Regions from separate parts of the Paenibacillus sp. sptzw28 genome, predicted to be linked through region 3. Evidence: riboswitches for the same ligand, from Rfam matches in the RefSeq annotation. Region 3 holds a riboswitch; each other region holds the start of a gene.
What was found. Region 3 has a riboswitch for cyclic di-AMP ahead of KZ483_RS27955 (APC family permease). Riboswitches for the same ligand answer to the same signal wherever they lie in the genome.

Region 1: it holds a riboswitch for cyclic di-AMP, as region 3 does, so the genes downstream of both, KZ483_RS15245 (APC family permease) here and KZ483_RS27955 (APC family permease) in region 3, are expected to answer to the same signal.
Region 2: it holds a riboswitch for cyclic di-AMP, as region 3 does, so the genes downstream of both, KZ483_RS01120 (resuscitation-promoting factor) here and KZ483_RS27955 (APC family permease) in region 3, are expected to answer to the same signal.
Region 4: it holds a riboswitch for cyclic di-AMP, as region 3 does, so the genes downstream of both, KZ483_RS22525 (3D domain-containing protein) here and KZ483_RS27955 (APC family permease) in region 3, are expected to answer to the same signal.

Annotation. Positions count from the first base shown of each region.
Region 1 covers NZ_CP080545.1:3,397,125-3,400,258, reverse strand. The annotation lists gene KZ483_RS15250 (GlcG/HbpS family heme-binding protein) at 80-487, shown strand; cyclic di-AMP (ydaO/yuaA leader) riboswitch at 898-1,055, shown strand; gene KZ483_RS15245 (APC family permease) at 1,224-3,050, shown strand.
Region 2 covers NZ_CP080545.1:243,852-246,985, reverse strand. The annotation lists gene KZ483_RS01130 (HD domain-containing protein) at 1-323, shown strand, start outside; gene KZ483_RS01125 (TatD family hydrolase) at 345-1,112, shown strand; cyclic di-AMP (ydaO/yuaA leader) riboswitch at 1,298-1,493, shown strand; gene KZ483_RS01120 (resuscitation-promoting factor) at 1,731-2,879, shown strand; gene rnmV (ribonuclease M5) at 3,006-3,134, shown strand, end outside.
Region 3 covers NZ_CP080545.1:6,024,283-6,027,416, reverse strand. The annotation lists gene KZ483_RS27960 (multicopper oxidase family protein) at 1-729, opposite strand, end outside; cyclic di-AMP (ydaO/yuaA leader) riboswitch at 973-1,126, shown strand; gene KZ483_RS27955 (APC family permease) at 1,282-3,114, shown strand; gene KZ483_RS27950 (DUF418 domain-containing protein) at 3,111-3,134, opposite strand, start outside.
Region 4 covers NZ_CP080545.1:4,913,011-4,916,144, reverse strand. The annotation lists gene KZ483_RS22535 (PAS domain-containing sensor histidine kinase) at 1-109, shown strand, start outside; gene KZ483_RS22530 (mannose-1-phosphate guanylyltransferase) at 118-1,131, opposite strand; cyclic di-AMP (ydaO/yuaA leader) riboswitch at 1,278-1,470, shown strand; gene KZ483_RS22525 (3D domain-containing protein) at 1,595-2,254, shown strand; gene KZ483_RS22520 (polysaccharide deacetylase family protein) at 2,324-3,134, opposite strand, start outside.

The DNA.
Region 1 (3,134 bases), 2.6 Mb from region 3:
AATGGAGAGTGATTTCGGAAAATAAGATTCCGGCTCATAAATTCAACGCAATGACGATCTTTGGCGGAATGTGACTGCAATGCAATTATGGATGGCAAAAGAAATCATTCAGTCAGCGGAGCTGGAAGCACATCGAATTGGCGTGCCTATGGTGATTTCAGTTGTAGATGCAGGAGGCAATCTGACCGCGTGTTACAAAATGGACCATGCTTTACTGGCAAGCATCGATATAGCAACCAATAAAGCATGGACATCGGTAGCCATGAAAATGCCGACTGCAGATTTGGCCAAAATGGCACGCCCCGGAGGGTCCCTTTACGGCATCCATTCGACAAACCGAAATCGTATTGTATTATTTGGCGGAGGGATTCCGTTACTCCAACAACATCTTTTGATTGGCGGACTTGGTGTTAGCGGCGGTTCAGTCGAGCAGGATGTTCTTGTTGCAGAGGCGGTTAGAGTTAATTTTGAGCGAACGTATGGGTGATTATTAAGGGTGAAGTTTTTAACCAAATAACAAAAAGTAGTTATAAGCCGGGAATTGCGCAGCAGCCTATCGGAAGACCAAAATACAACATTAAAGGTCGCGGAAATCGCGGCTTTTTTGTGTTACTTGGTACTTTTGTATTGCGGATATGAAGAATCCGTCAATTATTAAGCCCTGAATGTTATTCAGTCTATCTAAGGGGAAACTCGTATCGGGAAACGTTGTACTGGCAGAGATAGCTGAATAGTGCGGCAATTTAAGAGAATGAACGATAATACTGCCCTTCACATACCACTAGAACAATATTATATAATGTATCCGCATACATTCGTTAAAGCATCATAAAATCGATGCTTTTTGAGTTTATTGGCCGTTTTACAGTGGTTGTTCAAAGCGGTATAATCGTCTCATCTCATAACTCGCTGAATTTCTGAGGAAAACGGGGGAACCGAAGGAGCTCATTATATGACGTCATGGGGTGAATCAGTGCTGTATGGTGCGCACTGTAGGGCGACTCTAACAGCCCGAATCCGGCAGCTAACCTCGCAAGCGTTTTTGGAGAAGGTGAGACGACTTGGGTTATTACAGCCGTAAGATGCCTTGCGGTTTTTTTGTGTGGTAAAAAACAGTAAATTTGGGAAGGGTAAGGATATCTAAAACAACTGATTTTCTAAAAGAAGGGGTAGGGATAACGTATTATGCGGCAAGTTTATTTCTCAGGCGGCGGTGGTCGGGAATGTTAGTGGCACTCAAACGAATCTTGATCGGAAGGCCGCTCAAATCCAACGAATTAGGGGAACAGAAGCTAAACAAAACCAAGGCGCTTGCCATTTTGTCTTCCGACGCATTGTCGTCTGTAGCTTACGGACCGGAACAGATTCTACTGGTTCTGATTACGATCAGCATTGCAGCATTCTGGTATTCGATTCCGATAGGAATCGGTGTATTGATCCTGTTGGTGGCTCTTATTTTGTCGTATCGACAAATCATCTTTGCGTATCCGCACGGCGGTGGGGCGTATGTTGTTTCCAAAGAAAATCTGGGTAAATATCCCGGATTGGTCGCTGGCGGTTCTCTGCTTGTAGATTATATCCTGACAGTGGCCGTTAGCGTATCCGCAGGAACAGATGCCATCACTTCCGCCTTCCCAACCTTGCACGAACATACTGTTGGCATCGCAGTTGTATTTGTTATCCTGATTACACTGCTAAATCTTCGTGGTGTGACGGAATCCGCTTCAATTTTGGCCTACCCGGTTTACTTGTTTGTTCTCGCTCTCTTTATTTTAATCGGAGCAGGTTTGTATAATATCGCCAGCGGCGGAGTTTCTGCGGCGCAGCATGCACCGATCGGGACACCTGTAATGGGGATCAGTCTGTTTCTGCTTCTAAGAGCCTTCGCATCCGGGAGTTCGGCGTTGACAGGTGTTGAGGCGATCTCGAATGCAATACCCAACTTCAGAGATCCTGCACCGAAAAATGCGGCCAGAACACTAACAGTGATGGGCATATTGTTGGCACTGCTGTTCTCCGGCACCGTGTTCCTGGCTTACTATTACGGCATTACACCCATAGTGGAAGCCACAGTCGTTTCTCAAATCGCCGAACAAACTTTTGGCCGGACTTTCATGTATTTCTTTATCCAAGGTACAACGGCATTGATTCTTATTCTGGCCGCGAATACCGGTTATTCAGCGTTCCCTTTACTGGCAGTCAATCTTGCCAAGGATAAGTTTATTCCGAGGATGTTTGCCGTTCGCGGGGATAGACTGGGTTACTCGAATGGAATTATAATGCTCGGGGTTCTTTCCATTTTACTGATATTAGCATTTAAAGGGCAGACCGAACAGTTAATCCCGCTCTACGCCGTAGGCGTGTTTATTCCGTTTACATTGTCCCAGAGTGGAATGATGCTGAAATGGATTCGGCAAAAGCCCCCCGGATGGGTACCAAAGCTGATCATTAATACTACAGGCGCCTTCATTTGCCTGACGGTTACATTCGTATTCTTCTTGACGAAATTCACGCAGATTTGGCCGATACTGATTTTTCTGCCGCTTATCGTGCTCGCGTTTCACCGGATTAATAAACACTATGAGGCGGTCGGCGAACAGCTTCGGCTTACCACATGCGAACCGGCCGTTCCAATAGAAGGTAATGTCATCATTCTACCCGTAGCCGGTATCACACATGTAGTGGAACACTCTGCAAATTACGCCAAATCGCTGGGAGCGGATCAGATCATTGCAGTGTATATCCCATTCGAGCGTGAGGACGAGGCGAAGTTCGAGGAGAAATGGTCCAAATGGATGCCTGATGTCAGGCTGGTAACTCTGCATTCGCCATACCGCAGCATTATCCAGCCGCTGATGAAATTTATCGATACGGTAGAGCGGAAGGCCAGAGAATCAAATTACCAAGTCACTGTCATTATTCCGCAATTCATTCCGAAAAAGGGGTGGCACAATATCCTGCATAACCAAACAAGCTTTACCATTCGTGCCGCACTGCTTTATCGGAAAGATGTAATCGTTACAACCGTTCCTTATCATCTCAAAAAATAATCTGGGCCTTGGTAATCGTAAAGCTATGGATCCCTATAGAAAATGCAGGCAGCTGTCATAAGACAGCTGCTTTTATTTTTAATT
Region 2 (3,134 bases), 320 kb from region 3:
AAGAGCTCTGGCAGAATATTCGCGGGCAATTTGCTGCTATCGGGTTAAACCCGGACTACCACTTTGAAATCGATTTTCCTTATGATATGCCTTATGATGTATATCGACCGGGCCTATCATCGAACGATAAAGAAGAGAAACCGCCAATCCTTCTTCTAGGCCAAGATGAACGGTTGTCCGAAATTTCCGAACGATCGGACATAATAAGATCAATAACCGGCCTACACCAAGGGAAATACCACCTGTATTACCCTGAGGAACGACTGCTTGAATCAGCCGGTAAATTGCAGCCGCGGATACTTGAATATTTTGGTTTACTATAGAAGGGAGACAGTTGGAAAAGCATGTTAATCGACACGCATACGCATTTGGATTCGCATAAATTCGACTCAGACCGCGTAGAGGTTATTGAGAGGGCGCGGGCGGCAGGTGTTTATAAACTCATAAATATCGGTTTTAACCGGGAGACGATTCAGACTACGATGGCCCTCGCTGAGCAGTATGATTTCATATATGCCGTAGTAGGCTGGCATCCCGTGGACAGTATTGTTATGCTCCCCGAGGATCTCGAGTGGATAGGGTCGCTTTGCGCGCATAATAAAGTCGTTGGAATTGGCGAGATCGGACTGGATTATCATTGGGACACCTCGCCAAAGGATGTTCAGCAGCGTGTCTTCCGCCAGCAGATACAGCTTGCTCAGCAGAAACGTAAGCCTATCGTCATTCATAACCGCGACGCCCATGAGGATATCGTCAGAATCTTAAGGGAAGAAAACGCGAAAGATGTTGGGGGAGTTATGCACTGTTTCTCGGGAAGCTGGGAAACGGCCAAGCAGTGCCTGGATATGAACTTCTACATTTCGTTCGGTGGACCGGTGACATTCAAAAACGCGCGTATTCCTAAAGAGGTGCTGTCGCGGGTGCCGCTTGACAGGCTGCTCATTGAGACCGATGCTCCGTATTTGGCTCCTCACCCGCACCGTGGAAAGAGGAACGAATCAGCTTTCGTCCGTCTTGTAGCAGAAACTGCAGCGGAAATAACAGGAAAAACATTGGAAGAAATTACTAGAATTACGACCGAAAATGCTTTAAAATGTTTTAGTATTGAGTGAAACATGCTTAGAAATCAAGTATTTGAGACATATACGGTGAAAAAACTAATTTTGATTGGAGTAAATGCTTGATTTTCACTTGATTTTCCTTAAAATTCGTTAAAATCGCTCTTAATCACTTCTTTACAATTTGGCGCAAAAGACGGTATCATTCATCTCAGAGCTTAAAAATTTATATTCCTTTTTCTAAAATAACGCTTAATCTCCGAAATCGGAGAGCGGGGGAACCAAATGTTGAAACAGTTCGTATCATCGAACGGTTTGGACGTTGACTTCTCTAGGGGTGAATTTTGCGGAGGCTGAAAATTGCCGAAAGCAAATAGGGCGACTCTCTCGCCCGAATCCGACAGCTAACCTCGTAAGCGTAATAAGAGAGATCAACCTCGTGCATCTAATCCATGTCCCATTGTCATCTCGGGAAGCCACGAAACAGATCCTCTGTCGTCGGCTTCCTTTTATTTTTGAATATTGCGTAAACTGACGACATAGGGTTTATCATGGAGGTGAGCATAAGGAGGAAAAGGAGTGGCGTGCGTGCACGTCAACTAAACGAATAGTACCGTCAAATGTAATCATGCTTAAACAAGGGCGACGGGGCTATGAAGGAGGACCGAAGAAGTGGGCGCACTCCAGCTTAAGGACACCCATGGTAAACGATCATCCAGCATGTCTATCCCATTGCGATGGAAGCATGAGAACGTGCGTTTAATTGTACTAAGCGCTCTGATCTCAATCGCTATGACTTTCATGTTTCTGGTGTTGTTGTACGGAACGGCTGACAAGCACGTCTCCGTAGTAGTGAACGGACGAGAAACCATTGTCTCTACGAAACAATGGGTCCTTCAACGCCTACTGGATGAACAAGCCATCACGATAGGACAATATGACAAAGTGTCATTACCGCTTAATTCGGCAATTAAGGATGGCGACCGAATCGTCATCAGTAAAGCGGTACCGCTCCACGTGAAGGCTGACGGCAAGGTAAGAACGTTGTACACGACTGAAAGAACCGTTAAGGCGGCGATCGACGGGGCTGATATATCGATACGCGGTCAAGATAAAGTACAGCCTTCCCCGGATGCGGCTGTCGAGCCGAATATGACTGTTACGGTTACCCGGATCGACAAGAAATACTCGGAAAGTTCGTATAAAGTTCCTTTCTCCATTGTGAAGAAGGAAGACCCTAAGCTAGCCCAAGGCAAACAAAAGGTGGTCCAGACCGGCAAAGAAGGAACCGTGGTCAAACGGTTTGAGAATGTTTTTGCCGATGGCGTGCTTGTATCGCAGTCGATGGTTACCAAACTCACACAAGCTTCATCCGTCGATCAAGTCGTTGCAGTCGGAACGAAGAAGCCTGAGCCAAAGGTGACAACGCTCACGGCAAAGACGCCAAGTATCTCAACCCTTACAAAGCGCGGCATTACGTTAAAAACTAAGAAAACGCTGAAGAACGTTACATTGACCGCATATACAGCCGGTGTAGCTTCGACCGGGAAAAGCAAATCGCATCCTCAATATGGAATTACCGCCTCCGGTGCTTACGTCAAGGAAGGTCGGACGATCGCCGTGGATCCGGATGTGATTCCGATCGGATGGTGGGTATATATAGAAGGCATCGGCTTCCGCCGTGCTGAAGACACGGGCAGTGCAATTCAAGGAAATAAGATTGACGTTTATTTCGAAAGTGAATCGTATGCCGAGAAGTTCGGACGGAAGCGGGGCTACACCGTTTACGTGCTTGGGCCGAAGAAGCCGGAATCGGTCTGACCTAAAGAAGCTTCTATAAAGGTTTTAACTCATTCATATCGTATTTTAAACGTAAATATGCCATGATAAGAAGAGGCGCTGCCTCTTCTTTTTGTATGTTTGTCTGAAGGGAATGGATCGATCGGTATGATCAATGAAATTATCGTTGTTGAGGGCAAGGACGATACGGTGGCAATCAAGCGGGCGGTCGATGCCGAGACTATAGAGACTGGCGGCTCGGCGGTCGGCGAGGATGTTCTTAGACGGGTGGAGCTT
Region 3 (3,134 bases):
ATCAACCGGTCCGCTCATCATATCAAGCGAATCCGGAAGGCGGCTGTTCTGCATCGCGAGAGTGAATGGAACCGCCGTAATGGCAGCCACGACGGTGAGTGTTGCCGTCCGGCGCAGCAGACGCTGCCACAACGGACGAAGAGCGATACGTACGCCGGCCTGTCTTAAAGCCTCAGAACGTCTGGCAAGAACGAACCAGCTCCATCCGCACAGAGTGAGAAAGATCAGAACCGGGATGCCGGCACCACCCCATTCGAACGGAAACGGCGGCCGGAAGTTGAAAAAGAACGCGGCCAGCCCGCCCCACATCGTCCATTTGAAAGGTGCGGCCAGCGCCGGATTGCTTGCGTGCAGTGTCCATTCGAAAGCTAACCAGTCTCCGGCTGCAGCGCTTGCCTCCAGACGTCGCAGCCGCTGCAGCTTGGGAATGGACAGAGCCCAGACCGCGATGACGGGAAAGATAATTAGCGGTAGGTGCAGCAGCAGCCGGTCGATCCAGAAAAGGGGCTCATAAGCAAGAGAGTAGGCCATGAATATATTCGCTCCCGCAGCAAGAGCGGCGGTTAATGTGACGTATACGGCCCAAGAAAGCAGCTTGCGCGGTCTGCGGCGTGCCGATTCGGCAGCGTCGATGAAAGAAAGGCGGGAAGCTTTTCTTCCCCCGATCCAGGCGAACAAAACCAGAAACAATAGCGAAATCATCTCTAAATTAAAGCTTAAGGTATACATAACCAATCCCCCTGATCGACATTTGCAAGTTTATTGTATCCGGGTTCGCAGGCAGGCGGCACCGTCAAGGGGTGTATCTTTCACCATCCTTAAGTCGGGTTTGCTGACTGGACCCGGGTCGAAGCATATATCTGCCAAGTTAATTTGTGCGGAATAGGGGGTAATAGGGATGGGCTGAGAATGTTCACCAATTGTTCTTTGCAATTGCTTTTTATGAGGAGTATGATTCATCTCATAAGTTGTATTGTTAAATCGCTGAATTCCTGATTGGAAGCGGGGGAACCATCGCGGGAAATTGCTTTTTCCTGCAGGGGTGAATCATGTGTCTTGCACATGTAAGGCGACTCTCACGCCCGAATCCGACAGCTAACCTCGTAAGCGTCAAGAGGGAGGTACCGGTATGCTTTTTTGCGCATGGTTGTTTGTTGATGTTTGAGGAAGCCGTGAGGAGGGATCATATTCCACGGTTATTTGCCGTCCCAATTCTTGAAAGTTTACGTGAATGCGAATCCTGCAGCTAGTCATGTTGTTAAGTTGTGGAGGTAAAAAGTGATGACAACCAACGCTTTAAGACGGCTTTTTCTCGGCCGACCGCTCAAATCAAGCGAGGCGGAAGCCGAAAAGATGCCGATGTGGAAGGCATTGCCGATATTATCTTCCGATGCCCTGTCGTCCGTCGCATATGGAACCGAGCAGATCCTTCTTGAACTCGCGACCGTCGGAGCATTCGCATTTTCCTTTTCTTTACCCGTCGCTCTGGCCATTATTCTATTAATCGGAACTTTAATCTTAAGCTACCGGCAGGTTATTGAGGCCTACCCTCAAGGGGGAGGCGCCTATATGGTGGCAAAAGAGAATCTGGGGATGACATGGGGGCGTTTAGCGGGTGTATCGCTGCTTATTGACTATACTTTAACCGTAGCCGTGTCGATATCCGCCGGAGTTCTGGCTCTTACCTCGGCCTACCCGGCTCTAGCGCCGGATGTGGTTCCGATAGGGATTATATTCATCTGGTTTATGGTATGGATGAACCTGCGGGGAACGTCGGAATCGGGGAGTGTCTTCGCCCTTCCCACTTATTTGTTCATCTTCTGCATGCTGTCGCTCGTCGGAAAAGGCTTGTTCGATTGGATTACCGGCGCAAGCGATATTAACCAGGCCGTTACGTTCCCGACCGCCATTCCAACAGGGTTGACATGGTTTGTATTGCTTAAAGCATTCTCGTCCGGCTGCTCGGCCGTAACGGGAATCGAAGCGATTTCCAATGCCGTGCCGCACTTTCGGACTCCTTCCGCGCAGAATGCGAAGCGGACAATGGTTACGCTCGGATTATTGCTCGCCGTCATTTTCGGCGGGGTAACCGTTGTTGCACTGGCCTATAACATCCAACCCGACCCTACGGGAACGAGTACCGTACTGTCGATGGTAGCGCAAACCGCATTTGGCCGCGGAGGAATGTATCTGCTTATTCAGCTTTCAACGATGCTGATTCTGATACTTGCCGCCAATACCAGCTTCAACGGATTTCCGATCCTGTCCTCGATCATGGCGCAGGATAAGAATTTTCCGCGCATGTTCAGCAACCGCGGAGACCGTCTGGCTTTCAATTACGGCATTATTACATTAGGGCTTCTGTCGACCGGCCTGATTATTATTTTCCAGGGGCAAACCGATCTGCTTATTCCTCTCTATGCCATCGGCGTGTTCTTGTCGTTTACCTTGTCCCAGGTCGGACTTGTATTGAAATGGTACAGGGAACGCAATCATAACTGGGTGAAGAAGCTGATCATTAACGGGTTCGGCGCTCTAGTCACCTTCGTCGTCGTTATCATCTTCAGTATAACGAAGTTCACGGAAGGCGCGTGGCTGGTCGTCATATTGACGCCCGTACTGCTCTATGTTATCACCAAAATAAGCAAGCACTACGAGAATGTAGCGAAGCAGCTGAAGCTGGACATGGACCAGCCCTTAGTGAAAAAAGAAACGGTCGTCATCATACCCGTTGCCGGCATTCATCAAGTTGTAGCATCCACCATCGCGTATGCCAAAACCCTGACGCCGAATATCGCAGCCTTCTATGTAGCTTTCTCCGAGGAGGAGGCCAAGAAGATGGAGGAGAAGTGGGAGCAGTGGGATCCGGGTGTACGGCTGGTCGTATTTGTCTCACGGTATCGCACGATATCCCGGCCGCTTCTTGAGTTTATTGACCGAATTGACAATCATTACGACAAGAATCATGTCATTACCGTGCTGCTCCCGCAATTTATCACTCATAAGTGGTGGCATAAGCTGCTGCATAACCAATCCGCTTTACGGATTCGTTCCCTGCTACTGGCCCGCAAGGATGTTGTCGTCGCCACTGTTCCGTTTCATTTACAAGACTAATGCCCAATAGGAAGGAAGAA
Region 4 (3,134 bases), 1.1 Mb from region 3:
GATTTGCTTTCGTATTATCGAGGCCCACCATGGTACGATTCGTTTTGCAAGTGAACCGGGACGTGGAACAACTGCAACGGTCGAGCTTCCGATCTGTGTTTCCTCGTGAGAGACAGCTTACTTTAACCACATTCTCAGCCGGAATTCTTCTGTTTTCGGGCACACAAGCAGACCGGAAGGCGTCGATACGATAATAAGGTCATGCACACCTATTATCAGTGCATGCTTATCGGCAATAAAGACCGTATTACCGCTTGCTTCCGTGAGCGTTACGCTGCCTTTACTCACATTCCCATTGGCATCCGGCGTCCAGTGGCGGCCGAGCACCGCCCACGAACCAATATCGTCCCAGCCGCATTGTACCGGTATACAGTACATCGATTCGGCCCGTTCCATGACGGCAAAATCAATGGAAAGCCGCGGCATAAGGGCATAGGCCGCCGATACATCGAGCGGGTGCTCAATAAGGCTGTTCCATATCGCCGGCTGGAATTGCTCCATTCGGCGGGCAAGAGTTGAGGGTTTGCAAACAAAAATACCGCTGTTCCAGTAAGTGCCGGGTTCGCGAATGAGCTTCTCGGCACGCTCTGCTGTCGGCTTCTCCATGAAGCGAAGAACAGGGAGAACGCTATCGGGCAGGTCTTCACCGGCTGCGGGCTCCTTTGTCTTCATATAACCGAATCCGGTTTCCGGGCGGGTAGGCTCGATCCCGAGCGTTACGATCGCACCGGGCCTCTTCGCCATTTCCGCGGCACGTCTCACGGCTGCAAGGAACGGCTCCTCCTCCGCTATATACTGATCCGAAGGCACGAATATCGCCGGCTCGTCGTCTCCCCTTTGCTGGAACCGAAACGCGGCAAGAGCAATGCAGGCTGCCGTATCCTTTTGCTCCGGCTCCAATATAAGCTGGTCCTGCGTGAATTCCGGAAGCTGTTCTTCCAGGAGCGGCAGATAGCGGGCGGGTGCTATTATATACAACCGGGAGCTCGAGACAATTTTGCGAAAGCGGCTAACCGTCTCCTGAATCAAAGTCCGTTCGGAGTGAAAGGGCAAAAATTGCTTTGGCATTGAGTCGACGCTTCGCGGCCAGAATCTGGTACCCTTGCCGCCTGCCATAATAACCACATTCATGGTTTGAACCACCTCCCGAATAACGAAAAACATAGTACGCTCATATTTTAGTGACATTATATTCGCCCCGAAAACGGCATTTGTACGTTGTAAATAAGTGGGCTGGTCGTATTTACCGGTTTCAATACAGGGCATGATGTGATATTCTCTTACGCGAGCCGAAACTAATCGTACGGGGGACTTTCAGGAAGTACAAGCGAGTATTTCCTGCGGAAGATCATTCAATGGGATGATCTCACGCTCGGGGTGAATCGCTGCGCGGCCAATCCGCAAGGCGTAGGGTTGATCTCCTCAATCCGAATCCGACAACTAACCTCGTAGGCCGCATGCATAAACGGGCGTCATCAACCGCAATTTTTTCATATCGAAGCGGTAGTTCGTTTGGCGATGACGGAGCCTGCTCCTGCCAAAAATGGTCACACCGGCAGAGCGGGGGTCCGTAAATAAAAAGGAGGAAGAAACGTTGTTTAAAAATTGGAAAAAGGGCGCAGCAGCAGCCGCGCTTAGCATTGCTATTCTCATTAACGCCAGTCCGGCACATGCCGCCGCGGCGTATAAAGCGTCCGACAACGACACGTTCTGGAAATTATCCAAACGCTTCGGCGTCCAGCTTGAACGATTGATGAAAGCCAACCCGAAGGTGGATCCGCTCAATATTTACAAAGGCCTCTCCATCGTTATACCGGGCGCTCCTATTAAGGCAAAGAATGATTCCGGCCAGTCGGCAGTTAAGATCAAGAAATCAGCGGGCGGTAAAGCCGAGGGCAACGATATCGTGCAGGTGAAGGGGCGTTCGTACAGCTATTCGGACGTCATTCAAGCCAAAGCGAGCGCTTATACCGCAGCGGCCTCAGAGAATGGCTGGGGACCGGTCGATTATTTCGGGAACCCATTAAAGCTTGGCACGATCGCGGTTGACCCCAAGCGGATACCGATGGGCAGCAAAGTTTATATTACCGGGTATAACCATGACGGGTTACCGGTTGGAGGCATGATAGCGGTCGCAACCGATATGGGGAGCGCGATTAAAGGCGACAGGATTGATATATTCTTGCCGCAATCGCAGAAAAAGGCGCGTCAGTTCGGATACCAATATGTCAAAGTGTTTGTTTTAAACAAATAAATGGACATAGGCATGTAAGTGAAAGCCGGCAGCACAAACGGCGTCCCCTCGGGGACGCCGTTTGTGCTTTTAACCTTTGCTGTTGCGCGAAGCCGGCTTGCTTAGAAGATCGGGCAGCGTGACGATCTGGTACCCTTTGCTTCGAAGCAGCTTGATAAGCTTGGGTAAGGCTTTTACCGTGCCTGATAAATCCTGGCCGACTCCCCCGCCGGCATGCTGCAGAATAATGGATCCCGGCTGCAATGTCTTCTTGATGTTTACAAGGATATGGCTGCTATCGGTACCGCGCCAGTCGACTGAGTCAACGTCCCAATTTACTACGATGTACCCGTTTTGCTTTAACCATTCAATCTGGCTGGGCATGATTTCACCATAGGGAGGCCGGACTAGTTTCGGACTGTAGCCGACAAGGGGACGCAGAATCGCATCCGTCCGAACAATTTGACGTTTAAAGGAGCCCAGCGGGATGCGTGAAAAAACCGCGTGATTGAGGGAGTGATTACCGATAATGTGGCCTTCCCGGCGCATCCGCCGAACTATCGACGGATAAGCGGCAGCGCGTGAGCCGACGACAAAGAAGGTGGCTCTCACTTTATATCGGGCCAGTATGTCCAGCACCTGCGGCGTATAGCGCGGATCGGGCACATCATCGAAGGTCAGCGCTACTTTTCGGGCACTCCGCGGGCCGCCTATGATGAAAGTTCCGGGGTATCGTTTTTGAAGCGATACCCATGACATCGCCTGGACGCGGCGGCGTTTTTTATGATGCTTCCGCTTTCGAGATAACTGGAAGGATGCCGAGGATTCCCTGGCCTCCTTCTCACGCGCAAGATCCTGCTGTGATGATGGCTGTGCCATGCTTGCCGCCTGTTTGGTGGTA